DNA from 4 places in the Variovorax sp. BGA-UO-ETr-C22 genome. Region 2 is predicted to be linked to each of the others. Evidence: predicted binding sites of a transcription regulator. Region 2 holds the regulator's gene; each other region holds the start of a gene.
What was found. The regulator sigma-54, encoded in region 2, starts transcription at its own class of promoters, with help from an activator protein. The targets are predictions, from matches to a motif close to TGGCANGNAANCTGCTTT.

Region 1 (5,706 bases), on a different contig from region 2:
CTTGTAAGAAACAAGGACCCTGCGCGGGTTTGTCCTCAGTCCTTGCTGCGAAGCAGCAAAAAAGCCTCAGCTCTTGCGCAGCAACGAGGGCCGCTGGTCGGCGCCGGTCCATTGCGGACCGTCGAACCAGGCATCGCCCTGCAGGTAGGCGCGCAGCATCGCCAGGCCGTCGAAGCCCCAGAACAGGCGCCCGTCGACCACGTAGCAGGGCACGCCGAACACGCCCTGCGCCACGGCCTCGTCGGTGTTGCGCTTGAGCAGGGCCTTGTTCTCGTCGCCGTTCAAGTCGCGCTTCGGCTGCAGCTGCGCCGTGAGCGCGGCCAGCCGCGTGGCGTCGCCCGCTTCTTCTCCGCCGCGCCACACGTGGCGAAAGAGGGTCTCGGCCGCCAGGCGGCTGATGCTGCCGTCGTCGCCCGTGGCCACCGCCAGGCGCAGGTGCGGCAGCGGGTTGTAGGGGTGCGAGGCCGGCATCTCGATGGGGATGCCGTGCGCCTGGCCCAGCCACAGCACGTGGCGGTAGGTCCAGCTGCGCTTCGAAGGAATCTCGGCCGGACCGAGCTGGCCGTGGTGCTTGAGCAGCGCGCCCAACAGCACCGGCTTGTAGGCCACGCTCACGCTCAGGCCTTCGAGCGCCTCGGGCAGGTGCTCGAACGCCAGGTGCGCGTAGGGCGAGATGAAATCGAGATAGAAGTCGATGTGCTTCATGCGTCGTGGTCTCCTGTGGTGGGTTCGGGCACGCGCCAGATGCCGGCCTGGGCCCGCAGTTCGATCGCGCGCCACACCTGGCGGCGGCTGTCGTCTTCCATCTTGCTCCAGCCGGCGATCTCGGGAATGGTGCGGAGGCACCCTTCGCAGAAGCCGCTCAGGCGGTCCATGCGGCACACCGACGAGCACGGCGAGGGCACCTCGCCGTCCATGCGCTGCACGGTCCCGGCGCGCTCGGCGAGTGCATGCGCTTCGTCGAAGTTCACACCACGTCGGCCACCGGCGCGCCGGTGAGCTTCTCTAAATCGGTCGGGTGCAGCTGGAACACGGCGTGCGGATGGCCCGCGGCGGCCCAGATCTCCTCGAAGCGGAACAGCTCGCGGTCGATGAGCACCACGGGCTTGGTCACATGGCCCACCGGCGACACGCCGCCGATGGTGAAGCCGGTGCGCGCCTTCACGAAGTCGGCGTCGGCGCGGCCGGTCTTGCCGACGATGGCATCGACCTTCTTCTCGTCGACGCGCTTGTCGCCCGAGGTGATGACCAGCACCGCCGCCTCGTCGCTCTTGCGGCGGAAGATGATGCTCTTGGCGATCTGCCCGACCGAGATGCCGAGCGCGTCGGCGGCCTGCTGCGCGGTGCGGCAGGCGTCGTCGAGCATGCGGGGCGCATGGGGATGGCCGGCGTCCTGCAGCACGCGGGAGACGCGCTGGACACCTTCAGGAAGGGAATGGAGTTCGGAGCCGCACATGGCAAGTTCTTCGGGGTTCGTGGGGGCGTTCGCCCTGCGTTGCAAGGCCCCGAGCATACGGAAAAGCCCCGCGCACCGACGCCACCGCCCGCATCCGCCCCTCCACCCCAGCGCACCAATGCGGAGAGCGCCGGCGCACGACGCCCGTGCGCGGCGTGCCAGCCCCGGTCCGCTTTCGGTGCGCCACCGGCCGATGAGCCCCGCCACACGGGCTTTTGAGCGCGGCACGCTTATTGCTGAACACGGTGGCGACCCACCGGCCTCTGCGGCGGGTTCGCAATGCCTCCGCTAACGACGGCGGGGTTCAAGCGCACCGATGGCCGCCCGCCGCCGGTTCGTCTGCTCCAACCCATTTCGCATCCGTTCCGTCGCGGGGGCCCCAACGACGCTGTCTGTTCGACAGCGGCTGCGGGGGCGCCTTCCAGGGCCGGTTGCGTGCAGGACCCCCAATGAAGATCGCAGTCATCGGCCACGGCATGGTCGGCCACAAGTTCCTCGAGCAACTCCACACGCTCGGCATTCCCGACGCACAGGTCACCGTGCTGTGCGAAGAGCCGCGCCCGGCCTACGACCGGGTGCACCTGTCCGAGTACTTCTCCGGCAAGACAGCCGACGACCTGTCGCTGGTCGAGCCCGGCTTCTTCGAGCGCAGCGGCTTCACGCTGCGCCTGGCCGCGCGGGCCGTGACCGTCGAACGGCGCAACAACACCGTCACCACCGCCGACGGCGAGGTGATCGCCTACGACAAGCTGGTGCTGGCCACCGGTTCCAACCCCTTCGTGCCGGCCGTGCCGGGCCGCGACCGGCCGAACTGCTTTGTCTACCGCACCATCGAGGACCTGGACGCCATGAAGGCCTGCGGCGCGAAGTCGCGCAGCGGCGTGGTGGTGGGCGGCGGCCTGCTGGGCCTGGAATGCGCCAAGGCGCTGCGCGACATGGGCCTGGAAACGCACGTGGTCGAGTTCGCGCCGCGCCTCATGGCGGTGCAGGTCGACGAAGGCGGCGGCCGTGCATTGCGCGGCAGCATCGAGGCACTGGGCCTGCACGTGCACACCGGCCGCAACACGGTGGAGATCGTCGACGGCGCGAGCGCGCGGCACCGCATGGTGTTCGCCGACGGCACGCACCTGGAGACCGACATGATCGTGTTCTCCGCCGGCATCCGCCCGCGCGACGAACTGGCGCGCCAGAGCCTGCTGGCCGTGGGCCCACGCGGCGGCGTGGCGATCGACAGCCACTGCCGCACCAGCGACCGCAACGTCTACGCCATCGGCGAATGCGCGGCGTGGAACGAACAGACCTTCGGCCTCGTCGCACCGGGCTACGACATGGCCCGCGTGGCCGCGCGCCACATCGCCGGCCAGGACGACGCCGCCTTCACCGGCGCCGACCTGAGCACCAAGCTCAAGCTGATGGGCGTCGACGTGGCCAGCATCGGCGACGCGCATGGCAAGACGCCGAAGTCGCGCGCTTACCAGTACATCGACGAGCGCAAGCAGGTCTACAAGAAGATCGTGGTCAGCGAAGACGGCAAGCAGCTCTTGGGCGCGGTGCTGGTCGGCGACGCCAGCGAGTACGGCACGCTGCTGCAGCTGGCGCTCAACGGCATCGCGCTGCCCGACGAGCCCGAGTTCCTGATCCTGCCGTCCAGCGACGGCAAGGCCAAGCCGGGCCTGGGCGTCGAGGCCCTGCCCGACACCGCACAGATCTGCTCGTGCAACAGCGTCACCAAGGGCCAGATCTGCGAAGCCGTGGGCCAGGGCGTGTGCACGCCCGCCGAGATGAAGGCCTGCACCCAGGCCGGCGCCACCTGCGGCGGCTGCGTGCCGCTGGTCACGCAGGTCATGAAGATGGAAATGGCCAAGCGCGGCATGGCCGTGAACAACCACCTGTGCGAGCACTTCCCCTACTCGCGCCAGGAGCTGTACCACCTCATCCGCGTGGGCGAGATCCGCAGCTTCGCCGACCTGCTCGCGAAGCATGGAAAGGGCCTGGGCTGCGACATCTGCAAGCCGACCGCCGCGAGCATCTTCGCCTCGTGCTGGAACGAGTTCGTGCTCAAGAAAGACCTGGCCGGCCTGCAGGACAGCAACGACTACTTCCTGGGCAACATCCAGAAGGACGGCACCTACTCCGTGGTGCCGCGCATGCCCGGTGGCGAGGTCACGCCCGAGGGGCTGATCGCCGTGGGCCAGGTCGCGAAGAAGTACGGCCTGTACACCAAGATCACCGGCGGGGCACGCGTGGACATGTTCGGTGCGCGCGTCGAGCAGCTGCCGTCCATCTGGGAAGAACTCATCGCCGCCGGCTTCGAGTCGGGCCATGCCTACGGCAAGTCGCTGCGCACGGTGAAGAGCTGCGTGGGCTCGACCTGGTGCCGCTACGGCGTGGACGACAGCGTCGGCCTGGCCGTGGAACTGGAGAACCGCTACAAGGGCCTGCGCGCGCCGCACAAGATCAAGTTCGGCGTCTCGGGCTGCACCCGCGAATGCGCCGAGGCGCAGGGCAAGGACGTCGGCATCATCGCCACCGACAAGGGCTGGAACCTCTATGTGTGCGGCAACGGCGGCATGAAGCCGCGCCACGCCGAGCTGCTGGCGAGCGACCTGAGCAAGGCCGACCTCATCCGCATGATCGACCGCTTCCTGATGTTCTACGTGCGCACGGCCGACCGCCTGCAGCGCACCAGCACCTGGCGCGAGAACCTCGAGGGCGGCCTCGACTACCTCAAGGGCGTGCTGCTGCAGGACACGCTGGGCCTGGGCGCCGAGCTCGAGGCGCAGATGCAGCACGTGGTCGACACCTACCAGTGCGAATGGAAGACCGCGGTGAACGACCCCGCCACGCGCCAGCGCTTCCGCTCCTTCGTGAACAGCGAGAAGCCCGACGAGCACATCGTCTTCGTGCAGGAGCGCGGCCAGCACCGCCCCGCGCGCCCCGAAGAACGCCGCGAGACCAGCGCCGCCTGAGCCAACGACAAGGAAGAAAGCCCACCATGACCACAGACACCCAGACCTGGACCGCCGTGTGCGCCGCCGGCGACATCCTCCCCGACACCGGCGTGTGCGCGCTGGTCGACGGCGTGCATGTCGCGATCTTCCGCGTCGGCCAGGAGCCGTCGCTCTTCGCCATCGACAACGTCGACCCGAAGGCTGGCGCCAGCGTGCTCTCGCGCGGGCTGGTCGGCAGCCTGGGCGAGCGCATCGTCGTGGCCTCGCCGCTCTACAAGAACCACTTCGACCTGCGCAGCGGCGAATGCCTGGAGGCGCCCGAGCACTCGGTGCGCGCGCATGCGGTGCGCGTCGAGGACGGCCGCGTGCTCGTCGCGCTCGCCTGACGCCGCTTCGCCCTCTTCCGTTTTTTTCAGCCTCTCTCCAAGGACCCCGAATGGCCTACCTCGCTCCTGCCGAATTCGTGACCAAGATGGTCGACGCCGGTGAATCCAAGCTGCTGATGTCCACGCGCGACACGCTGATCCGCTCGTACATGGCCGGCGCCATCCTCGCGCTGGCCGCGGCCTTCGCCGTGAGCATCACCGTGAACACCGGCAACGCGCTGGTGGGCGCGATGCTGTTCCCGGTCGGCTTCATCATGCTGTACCTGCTGGGCTTCGACCTGCTCACGGGCGTGTTCACGCTGGCGCCGCTGGCCGTGCTCGACAAGCGCCCCGGCGCCACCTGGGGCGGCGTGATGCGCAACTGGAGCCTGGTGTTCGTGGGCAACTTCGCCGGCGCACTCACGGTCGCGGTGTTCATGGCGATCATCTTCACCTTCGGCTTCAGCGAGGCGCCCAACGCCATCGGCGAGAAGCTCGGCCACATCGGCGAAGGCCGCACCGTCGGCTATGCGGCGCACGGCGCGGCCGGCATGCTCACGCTGTTCATCCGCGGCGTGATGTGCAACTGGATGGTCTCGACCGGCGTGGTCGCGGCCATGATGTCGACCACCGTGTCGGGCAAGGCCATCGGCATGTGGATGCCCGTGATGGTCTTCTTCTACATGGGCTTCGAGCACTCCATCGTCAACATGTTCCTGTTCCCCGCCGGCCTGATGCTGGGCGGCAAGTTCACCTTCATGGACTACCTGATCTGGAACGAACTGCCCACGGTGATCGGCAACCTCGTCGGCGGCCTGACCTTCGTGGGCCTCACGCTGTACGCCACGCACTACAAGACGGCGGCCAAGCGCGTCGCCAGCTGAACCGCAGCCCCACGGTTCGCATGCCCGCGCCGCCGCGCAAGCAGCTGCGC
Region 2 (5,706 bases):
GAGGCCAAGGTCACCGAGCGCGAGCAGGCCGGTCGCACGGTCTACCGCGTGCGCGCGGGCCCGTTCAACAAGAAGGACGACGCCGACCGGCTCAAGGAACGGCTCGACGGCGGCGGTCTCGAATCGGCGCTGGTGCGCGTGCAGCGCTGACCCGTCAGCGCCTTTCTTGAACAGCCTTTAAGCTCTCGCCCGCGCGGCATCTGCCGCACTCGTTTGTCAATTCCAGCGCCTCGGTCGCGCCGTCCACGGGGAACTCCCGGCGGCGCGCCGGCTCTGTACTGCGGTACCCACAGGAGAACCTTTTCCATGAAACGTCGTGACTTTTCGCTGGCCGCCACTTCGATCGGGCTGCTTTCGCTGGCTGCCGTTCCGGCACACGCCCAGCGCGCCCCCAAGGCCGGCACCGATTTCCTCGTGCTCGACAAGCGCGTGCCCGTCGATGCACCCGCCGGCAAGGTCGAGGTGGTCGAGTTCTTCTCGTACAACTGCCCGCATTGCAATGACTTCGAGCCCTCGCTCGAAGCCTGGGTCAAGGCAGCCCCGAAGGAAGTGGCCTTCCGCCGCATCCCGGTGCCCTTCGTGGGCAACGACGTCGAAGCCAAGCAGCGCCTGTACTTCACGCTCGAAGCCATGGGCAAGCTCGACGAGTACCACCCGAAGGTCTTCGCCGCGATCCACGCGCAGCGCCAGAACCTGAACGGCGACGCCAACATCCAGGCCTGGGCCGAGCGTGCCGGCCTCGACGGCGCCAAGTTCAAGGAAACCTTTGCGTCCTTCGGCGTGGCCAGCAAGGCCCGCCGCGCGGCGCAGCAGACCGAGGCCTACAAGGTCGCCGGCGTGCCGGCCCTGGCCGTGGCGGGCCGCTGGTATGTGGACGGCGAAACCGCCGGCAGCATGTCCAAGGTGCTGCAGGTCGCGACCTTCCTCATCGGCGAAGCCAAGAAGGGCTGACCGACCCGGCGACCTGCTTTCTTGGTCGAATGCAAGGCCCGCTTCGGCGGGCTTTTTCATTGGCGGCGGTGGGCAATTGCCATCCCACGCATACAATGTTTCAGAGCAAGTTTCGTGCCTTTATGACATTGCCCTCCATCCCCACATTCCCCACCCTTCGTCGCCTCGGCCGCCTGGCTTTCGGCGCGCTGTTGCTGGCCGGCGCCGCCTCGGGCGCCCTGGCCGAAACCGCCGACCGCACCAAGCCGATGAACATCGAGTCCGACTCGATGCGCTACGACGACCTGAAACAGACCAGCGTGTTCACCGGCAACGTGCTGGTCACGAAGGGCACGATCATCATCCGCGGCGCGCGGCTGGACGTGCGCCAGGACGCCGAGGGCTACCAGTACGGCGTGGTCACGGCGGCGCCCGGCAAGCTGGCCTATTACAAGCAGAAGCGCAACGCCGGCGACGAGTGGATCGAGGGCGAGTCGGAAGTCATCGAGTACGACAGCCGCGCCGACAACGTCAAGTTCATCCGCCGCGCCGTCATGCGCCGGCTGATCGGCGCCACGGCCAACGACGAGAGCAGCGGCGCGCTGATCGTCTACGACCAGAGCAACGACACCTACACCGTCAACGGCTCCCTCGTGCCGCCGAACGCCGGCGTCTCGGCGGGCGGCGGCGGGCGCGTCAAGGCCATCCTCACGCCGAAGGCCGCCGCGGCCCCGGCGGCGGGCGGTTCCGCACCGGCAGCCGGCGGCAAGAAGCCCGCGGCCCCGGCACCCACTCCCGCGCCCGGCGCCGGGCTGCGCCCGAGCACCACGCTGGGCGGCACCGAAGGGGAAGGGCGCAAGTGATCGAAACCGCAGGAACCCAGACCGCCGACGGCATTCCGGGCAGCCGCCTCGTGGCGCGCGGCCTCAAGAAGAGCTACGGCAGCCGCACGGTCGTGAAAGACGTCTCGCTCGACGTGCAAAAGGGCGAGGTCGTCGGACTGCTCGGCCCCAACGGCGCGGGCAAGACCACCTCGTTCTACATGATCGTCGGGCTGGTGCGCGCCGACGCTGGCGAGATCACCATCGACGGCGAGCCCATCGCCCACATGCCCATTCACCGCCGCGCGCGCATGGGCCTGAGCTACCTGCCGCAGGAAGCCTCGATCTTCCGCAAGCTCACCGTCGAGGAAAACGTGCGCGCCGTGCTCGAGCTGCAGCGCGAGCCCGACGCCAACGGCCGCATGATGCCGCTGACCAAGCAGCACACCGAAGAGCGCCTGGCCGACCTGCTGGCCGACCTGCGCGTGGACCACCTGCGCGATTCGCCCGCGCTCGCGCTGTCGGGCGGCGAGCGCCGCCGCGTCGAGATCGCGCGCGCACTGGCCACCCAGCCGCGCTTCATCCTGCTGGACGAGCCCTTCGCCGGCATCGACCCGATCGCCGTGATCGAGATCCAGCGGATCATCAGTTTCCTGAAAGAGCGCGGCATCGGCGTGCTCATCACCGACCACAACGTGCGTGAGACGCTGGGCATCTGCGATCACGCGTTCATCATCAGCGACGGGCACGTGCTGGCACAAGGCACACCCTCGGAGATCGTCGACAACGCCGAGGTACGCAGGGTGTACCTGGGCGAGCACTTCCGCATGTAAGGGCGGGGGCGGTTCCTATGAAGCAAGGGCTGTCCCTTCGCGTCTCGCAGCATCTGGCCTTGACGCCTCAGCTGCAGCAGTCGATCCGGCTTCTGCAGCTCTCCACGCTCGAACTGAGCCAGGAGGTGGAGCAGATGCTGGACGAGAACCCGTTCCTCGAGCGCACCGCGGAAGAAGCGGCGCGCGAGGAATTCGGGCTGGACACGGCCGACGCGCCGGTGCCGCGCGACGACGCGGGCGAGGGCGAGGCCGAGTTCACGCCGTCCGCCGCCAGCACGTCCTCCACCTCCAGCGACACCACCACCTCGACCCCCGACACCGACGGCCCCGCCGCCGAGATCGCCGAGCGCGAGCCCGACTGGGAAGGCGACGGCACCGTCGACATGGCGCCCGACGACAGCGAGTGGGGCAGCGACGCGCCCGCGCGCCAGAACAACCTGGGCGACGACGAGCGTGCCGACGCCACCGAACTCGCGCGCAGCCAGGAGTCGCTGCAGTCGTTCCTGCACCGCCAGGCGTTGAGCCTGCGGCTGAACGAAAACGACTGCGCCGCGCTGCGCTTCCTGATCGAGTCGCTCAACGACGACGGCTACCTCGAAGACTCGCTGCCCGCATTGGCCTCGGGCCTGGCGGGCGACGACAACGACCAGTTCGACGACCTCGTGCACCACTTCCAGGTGGCGCTGGGCCTGCTGCAGAGCCTGGAGCCGGTGGGCGTCGGCGCGCGCGACCTCGGCGAATGCCTGAGCATCCAGCTGAAGGCGCTCGCCAGCGAAGACGAGACCGAGGCCGAAGCGCTCATCCGCAAGACCGCCATCGCGATCTGCAAGCAGCCCATGGAGCTGCTCGCGCGGCGCGACTTCAAGCGCCTGGCCACGCTCACGCGCACCAACGAAGACCTGGTGCGCTCGGCGCTGCAGGTCATTGCGCGGCTCGAGCCCAAGCCGGGGCGCCGCTTTGTCGACGTCGAACGCAACATCGTCATTCCCGACGTGATCGTCACCAAGACCGGGCGCGGCACCAACGTGAAGTTCCGCGTCATGCTCAACCCCGAGGTCATGCCGCGCCTGCGCGTGCACGACATCTACGCCGGTGCGCTCAAGTCGCACAAGGGCGAGGGCAGCCAGGCGCTGTCGCAGCGGCTGCAGGAGGCGCGCTGGTTCATCAAGAACATCCAGCAGCGCTTCGACACCATCCTGCGCGTGAGCAACGCCATCGTCGAGCGCCAGAAGAGCTACTTCGTGCACGGCGAGCTGGCCATGCGCCCGCTGGTGCTGCGCGAGATCGCCGACGAGCTGGGCCTGCACGAGTCGACCATCTCGCGCGTGACCACCGCCAAGTACATGGCCACGCCCTTCGGCACGGTCGAGCTGAAGTACTTCTTCGGTTCGGCGCTGGGCACCGAGACCGGTGGCAATGCGTCGAGCACCGCGGTGCGCGCGCTGATCAAGCAGTTCGTGAGTTCCGAGAGCATCAAGAAGCCGCTGTCCGACAGCCAGATCTCCGAGATGCTGAAAGAGCAGGGCATCGAGTGCGCGCGCCGCACCGTCGCCAAGTACCGCGAAGCGCTGCGCATCGCACCGGCCAACCTGCGCAAGGCTCTGTAGAAAGCCCACGATGACCCGTCGCCTGCTGTCGCGCTGGGGGCATTGGGTTCTTGTTGTGGCTGCGGCGCTGCTGTTCGCCGGCTGCGCCACGCTGCCCGACGAGGCACCGCGCCCGCCCACCAAGGCCATCGCCGTCTCGGCCGACACCGCGCTCGGCAAGATCGCGCTGGCCTCGCAGCCCGACCCCGACCTCAGCGGCTTTCGCCTGATGCCCGGCGGCGATTTCGCCTTCGACACGCGGCTGCAGCTGGCGCGCCGCGCGCAGCGCACGCTCGACGTGCAGTACTACCAGATCGAGAACGACGAGACCGGCCGCTACCTGCTGCGCACCCTGCGCGATGCGGCCCAGCGCGGCGTGCGCGTGCGCCTGTTGATGGACGACCTGTACACGTCCGGCGAAGACGAGCTGCTGCTTGGCCTGGCCGCCACGCCGAACGTGGAGCTGCGCCTGTTCAACCCGTTCCCGGCCGGGCGCGGCAGCCTGCTCAAGCGCTTCACCGCGTCGCTGTTCGACTTCAGCCGCGTCAACCGCCGCATGCACAACAAGCTCTTCATCGCCGACGGCGCGATGGCCGTGGCGGGCGGGCGCAACATCGGCAACCAGTACTTCCGCCGCACCACCGGCCCGAACTTCATCGACCTCGACACCTTCGTCACGGGTGCGCTGATCCCGCGCCTGGGCGTGCTGTTCGACCAGTACTGGAACAGCCCGCACGTGCGCCCGATCGGCGCGGTCGTGCACACCGACCTGCCGCGCGAGGAACTGCAGCGCCGCTTCGACGCCGCCACCGGCCCCGACACCACGCCGCCGCCGCCCAGGCCCGCGCCCAACGACCTGCTCGGCTACAGCCCGGTGGCCGACGACCTCGACGCCGGCAAGCTCGGCCTGATCTGGACCACCGCCGAGGCTTATGCCGATTCACCCGACCGCGTGATCGGCAAGACCGCGTCGTATGGCGGCGTGCCGCTGCTCGACGTGGACAGCGTGCGCTACAACGTGGTCGAGCAGATGCGCCGCGCGCGCAGCGAGGTGACGCTGGTCTCGCCCTACCTGATCCCGGGCGCGTCGGGGCTGGAGGTGATGCGCGAGATCCGCGGGCGCAACGTGAAGATCAGCGTGGTCACCAACTCGCTCGCCGCCACCGACGAGCCACTGGTGCACACTGCCTACCGCCGCTACCGCGCCGACATGCTGGCGCTGGGCGCCGAGCTGCACGAGCTGAGTTCCGCGCGCACGCGGCGCAGCGTGCGCCTCGGCCTGTTCGGCACGTCCGTCGGGCGGCTGCACGCCAAGTCGGCGGTGATCGACCAGCGCATCCTGTTCGTCGGCTCGATGAATTTCGATCCGCGCTCCGAGATTCACAACACCGAGATCGGCCTGTTCATCCGCAGCCCCGAGATGGCGCAGCAGACCCTGAAGCTGCTCGACGTGCTCAAGCAGCAGGGCGCCTACCGGCTGCGTTTTGCCGAAGGCGCCGATGCGGGCGCAGTCGGCTCGCGGCGCATCGAATGGGT
Region 3 (5,706 bases), on a different contig from region 2:
CGCGAAGCGATCCGGCGAAATGCCGAACGCTTCCTGGCCGATTTCATGCGCAGCACCCGCCCGAGGAGTGGGCGTCTTTGAGGTCACAGACTGTGACCTCAAACAACGGCCGCTGGACCCCGAACGCGTGCGGCAAGCAATAAGCGCCCCGTACGAACAGAGCCCACTTCGATCCTCAGCGCCGCAGGTCCAGCGTGAACGGAAACTCCCGGCTGCCCGGCAGCTCGATGGTGGCCGGCGGCGTGCGCAGCAGGCCCGGCGTGTGGCCGGTGCGCGTGAAGCGCGAATGGCGGCGGCTCTCGGCCTCGTAGGCGTTGACGGGGAAGGTGTCGTAGTTGCGGCCGCCCGGGTGGGCGACGAAGTACTGGCAGCCGCCCAGCGAGCGCTTCATCCAGGTATCGACGAGGTCGAAGGTCAGCGGCGCGTGGGCCGGGATGCTCGGATGCAGCGCCGAGGGCGGGTTCCAGGCCTTGTAGCGCACGCCGGCCACGAACTCGCCGGTGACGCCGGTGGGCTGCAGCGGCAGCACCTTGCCGTTGACGGTGACGACGTGGCGGCTTTCGTTCAGGCCGGTCACGCGCACCTCGATGCGCTCCAGCGACGAGTCGACATAGCGCACCGTGCCGCCGGCCGAGCCTTCCTCGCCCATCACGTGCCACGGTTCGAGCGCGTTGCGCAGCGACAGCTCCACGCCCATCGATTGCATCTGGCCCACGAGCGGGAAGCGGAACTCGAAGTGCGGCGCGAACCAGTCGGCATCGAAGGCAAAGCCGGCCTGGCGCATCTCGCTGATGACGTCGTCGAAGTCCATCTTGACGAAGGTCGGCAGCAGGAAGCGGTCGTGCAGCTCGGTGCCCCAGCGGGTCACGGGCGCCTGGTAGGGCGCGTCCCAGAAGCGGGCGACCAGCGCGCGGATCAGCAGCTGCTGCGCGATGCTCATGCGCGCATGCGGCGGCATCTCGAAGGCGCGCAGTTCCAGCAGGCCGAGGCGGCCGGTGCTCGAATCGGGCGAGTAGAGCTTGTCGATGCAGAACTCGCTGCGGTGCGTGTTGCCCGACACGTCGATCAGGATGTTGCGCAGCGTGCGGTCGACCAGCCACGCGGGCATGTTCTGGCCGTAGATCTCGCGGTTCTTGGCGATCTCCTTCAGCGCAATTTCCAGTTCGTAGACCTGGTCGTTGCGCGCCTCGTCCACGCGCGGCGCCTGGCTGGTCGGGCCGATGAACATGCCCGAGAACAGGTAGCTCAGCGACGGGTGGTTGTGCCAGTACAGCAGCAGGCTGGCCAGCAGCTCGGGCCGGCGCAGGAAGGGGCTGTCGGCGGGCGTGGCGCCGCCCATCACGAAGTGGTTGCCGCCGCCGGTGCCGGTGTGGCGGCCGTCGGTCATGAACTTCTCGGCCGACAGGCGCGTCTCGAACGCGGCGTTGTAGAGGAACTCGGTGTGGTCGACCAGTTCCTTCCAGTTGTGGGCCGGGTGGATGTTGACCTCGATCACGCCCGGGTCGGGCGTCACGGCCAGCATCTTCAGGCGCGGATCGCGCGGCGGCGGATAGCCTTCCATCACGATGCGCACGCCCAGCTGCTGCGCGGTGGCTTCGACGGCGGCGACGAGGTCGAGGTAGTCCTCCAGGCGCGCCAGCGGCGGCATGAAGACGTAGAGCACGCCCGAAGCGCTGCCCTTTTTCTCGGCCGCGGGGCCGTTGGCGCGGCGCGGGTCGCGCACCTCGACGCACAGTGCGGTGCGCGTGACCCAGTGGGCCGATTCGCCGCGCAGCGGCTGGCGCGTGGCGGGCGTGGCGGAAGCGGCAGCAGCTGCCGCATCGCCCTTCGCCGCATCGCCGGGGCTTTGCATGCGCAGCGAGGCGGCCGCCACGGGCGGCGCGCCGAAGGTATAGGGCACCTCGCCCAGGTCGGCGCCGGCCACCGGGGTGGCGGTGGCATAGCGCGCGCGGTAGTCGGACGCGCTGGGCAACGCGGCGCGCGGCGCGGTCGGGTCGCGCTCGATGAGGTAGGGGTAGTCGCCCTTGCTGGCCCACGGCTGCGAGTCGAGCGGCAGGCGGTAGCCCATGGGCGAATCGCCCGGGATCAGGAACAGGCGGTCGTCGCGCAGGAACCAGGGGCCGGTCTTCCAGCCGGGGCCGGCGAGCGCGGGCGTGTCGCTGTTGGCGTTGCCGGGCTCGATGGGCAGCATGTAGCCGATCACCGCGTCGAGCTTCTGCGTGAACACGCGGCGCAGGCGCACGCGTTCGAGTTCGTCGTCGAGCTTGGAGTCGAAGGGGTCGACGTTCACCGGCAGGCGGCGTTCGCGCCACAGGTAGTAGTAGGTGTCCTCGTAGCCGGCCTGGATGTAGCGCTCGGTGAGGCCCAGCTTGTGCGCCAGCACGGTGGTGAAGCGGCGCGCGTCCTCGCTCGTGTAGTGCGTGGGAAAACGCTCGTCGGCGAACAGCTCGGGGTCGTGCCACAGCGTCTGGCCGTCGGCGCGCCAGAAGATCGACAGCGCCCAGCGCGGCAGCTGCTCGCCCGGGTACCACTTGCCCTGGCCGAAATGCAGGAAGCCGCCCTGGCCATACTCGGCGCGCAGCTTGTGCACGAGCTCGGTGGCGTAGCCGCGCTTGGTGGGGCCGAGCGCGTCGGTGTTCCATTCGGGCGCGTCGCGGTCGCTGGTGGCCACGTAGGTGGGCTCGCCGCCCATGGTCAGGCGCACGTCGCCGGCGACGAGGCGCGCATCGACCGCGTCGCCGAGCGCGAGCACCTCGGCCCATTGTTCTTCGGTGTAGGGCTTGGTGACGCGCGGCGATTCGTAGATGCGCGTGACCTTCATCTCGTGGCTGAATTCGACCTCGGACTCGTCGACGCCGCCTTCGATGGGCGCGGCGCTCGACGGCGTGGGTGTGCAGGCCAGCGGGATGTGGCCTTCGCCGGCCAGCAGGCCCGAGGTGGCGTCCAGGCCGATCCAGCCGGCGCCCGGCAGGAACACCTCGCACCAGGCGTGCAGGTCGGTGAAGTCGACCGTGGTGCCGCTGGGGCCGTCGAGCGCCTTCACGTCGGGCGTGAGCTGGATCAGGTAGCCCGACACGAAGCGCGCGGCCAGGCCGCAGTGGCGCAGCAACTGCACCAGCAGCCAGCCCGAGTCGCGGCACGAGCCGCTGCCGTTGCTCAGCGTTTCTTCCGGCGTCTGCACGCCGGGCTCCATGCGGATGAGGTAGCTGACGTCCTTTTGCACCTGCTGGTTGATGCCGACCAGGAAGTCGATGGTGCGCTGTTCCTTGCGCTCGATCTTGTCGAGGTAGGCCTGCAGCAGCGGCGTGGGCTTCTCGGTGACGAGGTAGGGCGCCAGCTCTTCGGCCTGCGAGGCCGTGTACTTGAAGGGGAAGTTCTCGGCCTGCGGCTCCAGGAAGAAGTCGAAGGGGTTGTAGACCGCCATCTCGACCACGAGGTCGACCGTGACCTTGAACTCGCGCGTCTTCTCGGGGAACACGAGCCGCGCCTGGTAGTTGGCGAACGGGTCCTGCATCCAGTTGACGAAGTGCTCGGCCGGTTCGACCCGCAGCGAGTACGAGATCACATTGCTGCGGCAATGGGGCGCGGGGCGCAGTCGCACGACTTGCGGGCCCAACTGCACCAGGCGGTCGTATGTGTAGTGGGTGACGTGGTGGAGTGCGGCGTGGATGGACATGCGTAGGGGCGTGCAGTGCAGCGAGGTTGCATCGAAAAGATGTCTCTGGTGAGACGCATACTAGCCCAGTTGCCAAGCAATTAACGCGCCATCGAGCGTGGGTTGGGGGAGGGTTTGCATCATGGATTCCGAGGTGTCGGGAGGGCAGTCGCGGCGTGCGTCCGAGGCTGTCGCGGGTGGGTCGGGGGCCTTCGTTGCGCTGGGCAGTACGCTGCTCGGCGCGGCGGTGCAGCTGCGCCAGCCGCTGTTGTGGGCGGCGGGTGTCTACGTCGCATTGCTGCTCGTGGGGCTCGGCGGCGGATGGCTGTTGTGGCGGTGGCGTGGGCCTCGGCTGTTCGTGCTGATGCTGTCGCTGGCCTGCGGTGCGATGGCCGGCGCGGGCCTGGCCGGATGGCGCGCCACGGCTTACGCGCAAGGGGCGCTGGAGCCGCAACTGGAAGGGCGTGACCTGCGGCTCACGGGCGTGGTCTCGCAGATGCCGCAACCCGGCGAGATCGGAACGCGCTTCCGTTTCGACGTGGAGGCGGCGCAGTGGGCCGAGGCCTCCGATGAGGCGCCACCGACGGTGCCGCCGCGCATCGCACTCGCCTGGTACGGCGAGTACAGCTGGATGTGGGAGCAGCCCGCCGAGCGGCGTGCCTCCGTCGCACGCACCGTGGGCGAGGTACATGCCGGCCAGCGCTGGCAACTGACCGTGCGCCTGCGCGCGCCACACGGCAACCTCAACCCGCATGGCTTCGACAGCGAGCTGTGGGCGTGGGAGCAGGGCGTGCATGCCCAAGGCCATGTGCGGGCCGGGGCGCGCGACCCTGCGCCGCGCCTGCTGGGCACGACGTGGCGGCACCCGATCGAGCGGGCGCGCGAGGCGGTGCGCGATGCGGTCTTCGCCCGCGTGGACGACCGGCGCCAGGCCGGCGTGATCGCCGCGCTCGTCACCGGCGACCAGGGCGCCATCGACCGCGTCGACTGGGACGTGTTCCGCGCCACCGGCGTGGCGCACCTGATGTCGATCTCGGGCCTGCACATCACCTTGTTCGCGTGGTTCGCGGCGCATGTCGTGGGCGCGCTCTGGCGGCGCAGCAGCCGGCTCATGCTGCGGCTGCCCGCGCAACAGGCCGCACTCGCCGGCGGGGTGCTGCTGGCCGCGCTCTATGCGCTCTTCAGCGGCTGGGGCGTGCCCTCGCAGCGCACGGTCTGGATGCTCGCGGCCGTGGCGCTGCTGCGCCTCACCGGTCGGCGCTGGCCGTGGCCGCACGTCTGGCTGCTGACGGCGGCGGTCGTGGTGGCCGCCGACCCGTGGGCGCTGCTGCAGGCCGGCTTCTGGCTCAGCTTCGTCGCGGTGGCTGTGCTGTTCGCCTCCGCCACAGCCGTGCCGGGCGAGGGGCGGGTGGGAGCGCTCACGCGCCTGGGCCGCTTCTTTCGCGAGCAATGGACGATCACGCTGGCGCTCACGCCGCTGAGCCTGCTGCTGTTCCAGCAGGTGTCGGCGGTCGGGCTGGTGGCCAACGCGCTCGCGATCCCGTGGGTGACGCTGGTGATCACGCCGCTGGCGATGCTCGGCGTGGCGGTGCCGCCGCTGTGGGACGTGGCGGCTGGCGCCGTGAAGCTGTTCGCGCTGTTGCTGCAGGCGCTCGCCGGCCTGCCGTTCGCCACGCTGTCGATGGCCGCGCCACCCGCGTGGCTGGCTGCGGGTGGCGTGGCAGGCGGCGTGCTGCTGGCGATGCGCCTGCCGTGGTCGATGCGCGCGCTCGGCCTGCCGCTGCTGTTGCCAGTGCTGCTGTGGCAGCCAGCGCGACCTGCGGTGGGCGAGTTCGACCTGCTCGCCGCCGACATCGGGCAGGGCAACGCGGTGCTCGTGCGCACCGCCACGCACAGCCTGCTGTACGACGCCGGGCCGCGCTACGGGCTCGACGGCGACGCGGGCCACCGCGTGCTCGTGCCGCTGCTGCGCGCACGCGGCGAACGGCTCGACCTGCTGTTGCTGAGCCACCGCGACATCGACCACACCGGCGGCGCACCCGCCGTGCTCG
Region 4 (5,706 bases), on a different contig from region 2:
GAGCAGCAGCGACACCGCCACGGCCACCGCGAAGCCGACCCACGCCACGCGGCGCGCCATGCCGGGGCCGAAGCGCCGGTTGACGAGGTCGCTCACGAGGTAGGCCACCGGGTAGGTGAAGGCGCCCCAGGTGAGCCAGTCGTTGATGGCGAACTGGACCAGGAGGTTGGACGCGAGCACCACGGCGGCCATCGCCAGCGTGGCGACGGCCAGCTGGCCGGTGGTGGGACGGTGGAAGTGCATCGTCAAACGGCGCTGCCGAGCACGCTGCGCGCCACGGCCTCGGCCACCTTGATGCCGTCCACGCCGGCCGACAGGATGCCGCCCGCGTAGCTCGCGCCTTCGCCGGCCGGGTAGAGGCCGCGCACGTTGAGGCTCTGGAAGTCGTCGCCGCGCGTGATCTTGATCGGCGACGAGGTGCGCGTTTCCACGCCCGTGAGCACGGCGTCGTGCGTGTCGAAGCCCTTGATCTTGCGGCCGAAGGCGGGGAAGGCCTCGCGCATCGCCTCGATGGCGTAGGCGGGCAGGGCCTGGTGCAGGTCGGTCGGCGTCACGCCGGGCTTGTACGACGGGATGATGCTGCCGAGCGCGGTCGATGGCTTGCCGGCGATGAAGTCGCCCACCAGCTGGCCGGGCGCGTGGTAGTTGCTGCCGCCGAGCACGTAGGCGTTGCTTTCGAGCTGGCGCTGCAGCGCGATGCCCGCGAGCGCATCGCCCGGGAAGTCGCGCGGGTCGATGCCCACCACGATGCCCGCGTTGGCGTTGCGTTCGTTGCGCGAGTACTGGCTCATGCCGTTGGTGACCACGCGGCCCGGCTCGCTGGTGGCCGCGACCACGGTGCCGCCGGGGCACATGCAGAAGCTGTAGACCGAGCGGCCGTTGCTGGCGTGATGCACCAGCTTGTAGTCGGCCGCGCCCAGCAGCGGATGGCCCGCGTGGCGGCCCCAGCGGGCGCGGTCGATCAGGCCCTGCGGGTGCTCGACGCGGAAGCCGATGGAGAAGGGCTTGGCCTCGATGTGCACACCGCGCGTGTGCAGCATCTCGAAGGTGTCGCGCGAGCTGTGGCCCAGTGCCATCACGACGTGGTCGGCGCGCAGCTCGCTGCTCTGGCCGGTCGTCTGGTCCAGCACCGTCAGGCCGCGCAGGTGGCCGTCTTCGATGTGCACATCGGTCACGCGCTGCTCGAAGCGGATCTCGCCGCCGAGCGCGACGATCTGCTCGCGGATGTTCTCCACCACCTTCACCAGCTTGAAGGTGCCGATGTGCGGGTGCGCGACGTACAGGATTTCGGGCGGTGCGCCGGCCTTGACGAACTCTTCCATCACCTTGCGGCCGAGGAAGCGCGGGTCCTTGATCTGGCTGTAGAGCTTGCCGTCCGAGAAGGTGCCGGCGCCGCCTTCGCCGAACTGCACGTTCGACTCGGTGTTGAGCACGCTCTTGCGCCACAGGCCCCAGGTGTCGCGGGTGCGCTGGCGCACGGTCTTGCCGCGTTCGAGCACGATGGGCTTGAAGCCCATCTTCGCGAGCATCAGCGCCGCGAAGATGCCGCAGGGGCCGAAGCCGATCACCACGGGGCGCGTCGCGTCCGCGGGCGCCTGGCCCGGCGGCGTGTAGCGCATGTCGGGCGCGGGCTGGATGTGCGGGTGGGCGGCGTGCTTGGCCAGCAGCGAGGCTTCGAGCGCCGCGTCGGCCAGCTGCACGTCGCAGATGTAGACCGTGAGCAGGTCGACCTTGCGGGCGTCGAAGCTGCGCTTGTAGACGGTGTGGGAGGCGATCGCTTCGGTCGGAACGTCGAGCGTTCGGGCGATCAGGGTGGCCAGCGCGTCAGGCGCGTGGTCGAGCGGGAGTTTGAGTTCGGAGATTCGCAGCATGTCGTGGGGCTTGTGGTTATCAAGCAGACCGACGATTTTAAGCGCCCGGGGCGCTATGAAACTTGTAGCTGGATCAGGCGGGCAGGAAGCCTTCGACGGAGAGGTAGCGCTCGCCGGTGTCGTAGTTGAAGCCCAGCACCACCGCATCGGGCGCCAGCGAGGGCAGCTTCTGCGCGATGGCCGCGAGCGTCGCGCCCGACGAGATGCCGACCAGGATGCCTTCCTCGACCGCGCAGCGGCGCGCCATTTCGCGCGCCGGTTCGGCGTCGACCTGCAGCACGCCGTCCAGCAGCGAGGTGTCCAGGTTCTTCGGGATGAAGCCCGCGCCGATGCCCTGGATGGGGTGGGGCGCGGGCGCGCCGCCCGAGATCACGGGCGAGGCCACGGGCTCCACCGCGAACACCTGCAGCTTGGGCCACTTCTTCTTGAGCACCTTCGCCACGCCGGTGATGTGGCCGCCCGTGCCCACGCCGGTGATGAGCACGTCGATGCCCTCGGGAAAGTCGGCCGCGATTTCCTCGGCCGTGGTGCGCACGTGCACGTCGACGTTGGCGGGGTTGTTGAACTGCTGCGGCATCCACGCGCCCGGCGTGCCGGCCACGATTTCCTCGGCGCGGGCGATGGAGCCCTTCATGCCGTTGGCGCGCGGCGTGAGGTCGAAGGTGGCGCCGTAGGCCAGCATCAGGCGGCGGCGCTCCACCGACATGCTGTCGGGCATCACCAGGATCAGCTTGTAGCCCTTGACGGCCGCGACCATCGCCAGGCCGATGCCGGTGTTGCCCGAAGTGGGCTCGACGATGGTGCCGCCGGGTTTCAGCGCGCCGCTCTTCTCGGCGTCTTCCACCATCGACAGCGCGATGCGGTCCTTGATCGAGCCGCCGGGGTTGGCGCGCTCCGACTTGATCCAGACCTGCTGCTTCGCATGGCCGAACAGGCGGTTGATGCGGATGTGCGGCGTGTTGCCGATGGTCTGGAGGATGTTCTGGGCCTTCATGGAATCTCCTTGGGTGCGAGGGTCGGATGGTCAGCGCGCATTGTGGCGCCCCCTGGGCCGGGTTGCACCCGGCCCGCGACCGTTTCAGCACGAGGGGATGGCAGGCCGTTGCGATTCAGGCCTCCAGGGCTTCCAGCGGCCCGAAGAACTCGTAGCGAAGCTGCTGCTTCGGCACGCCGAGCGCCAGCCCGTTCGCATACACCGCCTGCATGAAGGGCTTCGGTCCGAGGAAGTACAGGTCGACGTCGCGGTCTTCCGGCAGCACTCCGGCCAGCAGCTCGCGGGTGACGAAGCCGGTCGCGTGCGGCGTGTCGGTGTCGCGCGGCGCGTCGTAGACATACAGCGGCTTCACGTTCGCATGCCGCTGCGCGAGTGCGTCGACGCGGGCGCGGAACGCGTGCGCGCCGCCGTGCCGCGCCGCATGGACGAAGTGCACCGGCCGGCCCGTGTGCGCCACCGATTCGAGCATGCTCATCGCGGGCGTGATGCCCACGCCGCCCGTCACCAGCACGAGGGGCCGCGCCTGCTCGCCGGCGGGCTGCAGCACGAAGTCGCCGCACGGCGCCTGCACCTGCAGCCGCGTGCCGACCGCGGCGGCTGCGTGCAGCCAGTTCGAGGCGCGGCCCCCTTCCTCCTTCTTCACGCTGATGCGGTACCACGGCTTGCCCGGCGCGTCGGACAGCGAGTAGTTGCGCCGCACCGGCTGGCCGTCGATCTCCAGCACCAGCGTGAGGTACTGCCCCGGCGAGAACGCCAGCAGCGCGCCGCCGTCCACGGGCTCCAGGTAGAACGAGGTGATGACTTCGCTCTCGTCCTCGCGCCGGGCCACGCGAAATTCGCGCGTGCCGCGCCACCCGCCGGGTTGCGCCGCATTGGCGCTGTAGACGGCTTCTTCCGCGGCGATGAGCAGGCCCGCCAGCGATTCGTAGGCCTCGCCCCAGGCGGCGATCACCTCGTCGGTCGCGGCATCGCCGAGCACCTCCTTCACGGCGCGCAGCAGGTAGTGGCCGACGATCGGGTAGTGCTCCGGCAGCACGCCCAGCGCGGCGTGCTTCTGGATGATGCGGGGCAGGGCGCCGGCGATCGCTTCGAGCCGGTCGATGTGCGCGCCGTACGCGATGACCGCCCCCGCCAACGCGCGCGCCTGCGTGCCGGCCGCCTGGTGCGCCTCGTTGAAGAAGGCCTTCACCTGCGGATGGCCCTCGAACATGATCTTGTAGAAGTGGCTGGTGATGGCCTCGCCGTGGGCCTGGAGCGCGGGCACGGTGGACTTGACGATGGCGATGGTTTGCGGATTCATGGTCTGGCGGTCCTTCGGTTGAGATGCGTTGGTCATCTCACGATCCGTGCCAGCCGGAAGGCCTCTGCAAGTGCTTGACGTCATTGGGGATTTGCCGGATGTGGTCAAATTCGCAACAACTTCTGCGTTGTATTTATGACCACGATACGTGTCGATTCGACCACCGAGACCCCATCGCCCGAGCCCGAAGCCGAGGCCGCCCGCTACCGATCGCTGCTCGCCGCCGCGCGCGGGCTGGTCCGCTGCGATGCCGCCGCGCTGCTGCAGCTCGATGTCGACGTGCTGAAGCCCGTCGCGGTCGACGGCCTGAGCGACGAAACCCTGGGGCGCCAGTTTCCCGTCGCCGCGCATCCACGTTTCGCGCGCCTGCTCGACAGCGAACGGGGCCTGCGCTTCGCCCACGACAGCAACCTGCCCGACCCGTACGACGGCCTCGTCGCCGGCCAGCCGGGCATCCTGCCGGTGCACGACTGCATGGGCGCGCCGCTGCGCTTGCGCGGCGCCGTCTGGGGCCTGCTCACGCTGGACGCGCTGGAGCCGCACGCCTTCGATGCTGTGGGCCCGGCGCAGATGGAGGCACTGATCGCCCTCGTCGAAACCGGCATCGAGGCCGCCGATACGATCCGCGAAATGCAGGCGCGCGCGATGCGCGAGCAGGCCGTGGCGCAGGCGCTGCGCGCAGGCCGCGGCGCGCCCCGCGAGCTGCTGGGCAGCAGCCCGGCGATGAGGCAGCTGTGCCACGAGATCGACACGGTCGCCGTGTCCGACCTCACGGTGCTGCTGCTCGGCGAGACCGGCGTGGGCAAGGACCTGGTCGCGCAGCGCCTGCACGCGCGCTCGCGGCGCAGCGAGCAGCCGCTGGTGCAGGTCAACTGCGCGGCGCTGCCCGAGTCGCTGGCCGACAGCGAACTCTTCGGCCACAAGCGCGGCGCGTTCACCGGCGCCGTGCAGGACCGCGACGGCAAGTTCGAGATCGCCGATGGCGGCACGCTCTTTCTCGACGAGGTCGGCGAGCTGCCGCTGAGCGTGCAGGCCAAGCTGCTGCGCGTGCTGCAAAGCGGCGAGGTGCAGCGCCCCGGCAGCGACCGCATGCGCAAGGTCGACGTGCGCGTGATCGCGGCCACCAACCGCGACCTGCCTGCGGCGATCGCACAGGGGCGCTTTCGCGCCGACCTGTACCACCGGCTGTCGGTCTATCCGCTGGTCGTCGCGCCGCTGCACGAACGCGGGCGCGACGTGCTCGTGCTGGCCGGCAGCTTTCTCGAGGAGAACCAGCACCGGCTGGGCGCGCGCAACCTGCGGCTCTCGCCGGCGTCGAAGGCCGCCATGCTGGCGCACGGCTGGCCGGGCAACGTGCGCGAACTCGAGCATGTGATCAGCCGCGCCTCGCTGCGGGCGTTCAGGGAGCAGCCGCGCGGCTCGCGCTGGACGGCCATCGAGCCGCATCACCTGGCGCTGGACAGCGCTGCCATCGTGGGAAGCGCCATGGCAGCGCCCGCGCAGGCCCCGGCGAACGAACACGCGGGGCCTGCCATCGCTGG

Region 1: nirB (nitrite reductase large subunit NirB) is a predicted target of sigma-54. The motif match lies at 1,679-1,696, and genes of this name have one in related genera.
Region 3: AC57B8_RS29135 (transglutaminase family protein) is a predicted target of sigma-54. The motif match lies at 3,750-3,767, and genes of this name have one in related genera.
Region 4: hmpA (NO-inducible flavohemoprotein) is a predicted target of sigma-54. The motif match lies at 4,200-4,217, and genes of this name have one in related genera.

The regions. Positions count from the first base shown of each region.
Region 1 is NZ_JCAQPA010000010.1:1,340,890-1,346,595, forward strand. Features, by position in the region: gene AC57B8_RS19615 (2-hydroxychromene-2-carboxylate isomerase) at 67-705, opposite strand; gene AC57B8_RS19620 (DUF1289 domain-containing protein) at 702-971, opposite strand; gene AC57B8_RS19625 (YbaK/EbsC family protein) at 968-1,456, opposite strand; gene nirB (nitrite reductase large subunit NirB) at 1,906-4,425, shown strand; gene nirD (nitrite reductase small subunit NirD) at 4,452-4,793, shown strand; gene AC57B8_RS19640 (formate/nitrite transporter family protein) at 4,844-5,656, shown strand; gene AC57B8_RS19645 (bifunctional protein-serine/threonine kinase/phosphatase) at 5,677-5,706, shown strand, end outside.
Region 2 is NZ_JCAQPA010000009.1:567,365-573,070, forward strand. Features, by position in the region: gene AC57B8_RS12170 (SPOR domain-containing protein) at 1-150, shown strand, start outside; gene AC57B8_RS12175 (thiol:disulfide interchange protein DsbA/DsbL) at 307-951, shown strand; gene lptA (lipopolysaccharide transport periplasmic protein LptA) at 1,074-1,793, shown strand; gene lptB (LPS export ABC transporter ATP-binding protein) at 1,790-2,584, shown strand; gene rpoN (RNA polymerase factor sigma-54) at 2,602-4,191, shown strand; gene AC57B8_RS12195 (phospholipase D family protein) at 4,202-5,706, shown strand, end outside.
Region 3 is NZ_JCAQPA010000011.1:1,945,074-1,950,779, reverse strand. Features, by position in the region: gene AC57B8_RS29135 (transglutaminase family protein) at 176-3,676, opposite strand; gene AC57B8_RS29130 (DNA internalization-related competence protein ComEC/Rec2) at 3,798-5,706, shown strand, end outside.
Region 4 is NZ_JCAQPA010000010.1:210,341-216,046, forward strand. Features, by position in the region: gene AC57B8_RS14425 (VUT family protein) at 1-243, opposite strand, end outside; gene AC57B8_RS14430 (NAD(P)/FAD-dependent oxidoreductase) at 246-1,871, opposite strand; gene cysK (cysteine synthase A) at 1,945-2,865, opposite strand; gene hmpA (NO-inducible flavohemoprotein) at 2,981-4,165, opposite strand; gene norR (nitric oxide reductase transcriptional regulator NorR) at 4,301-5,706, shown strand, end outside.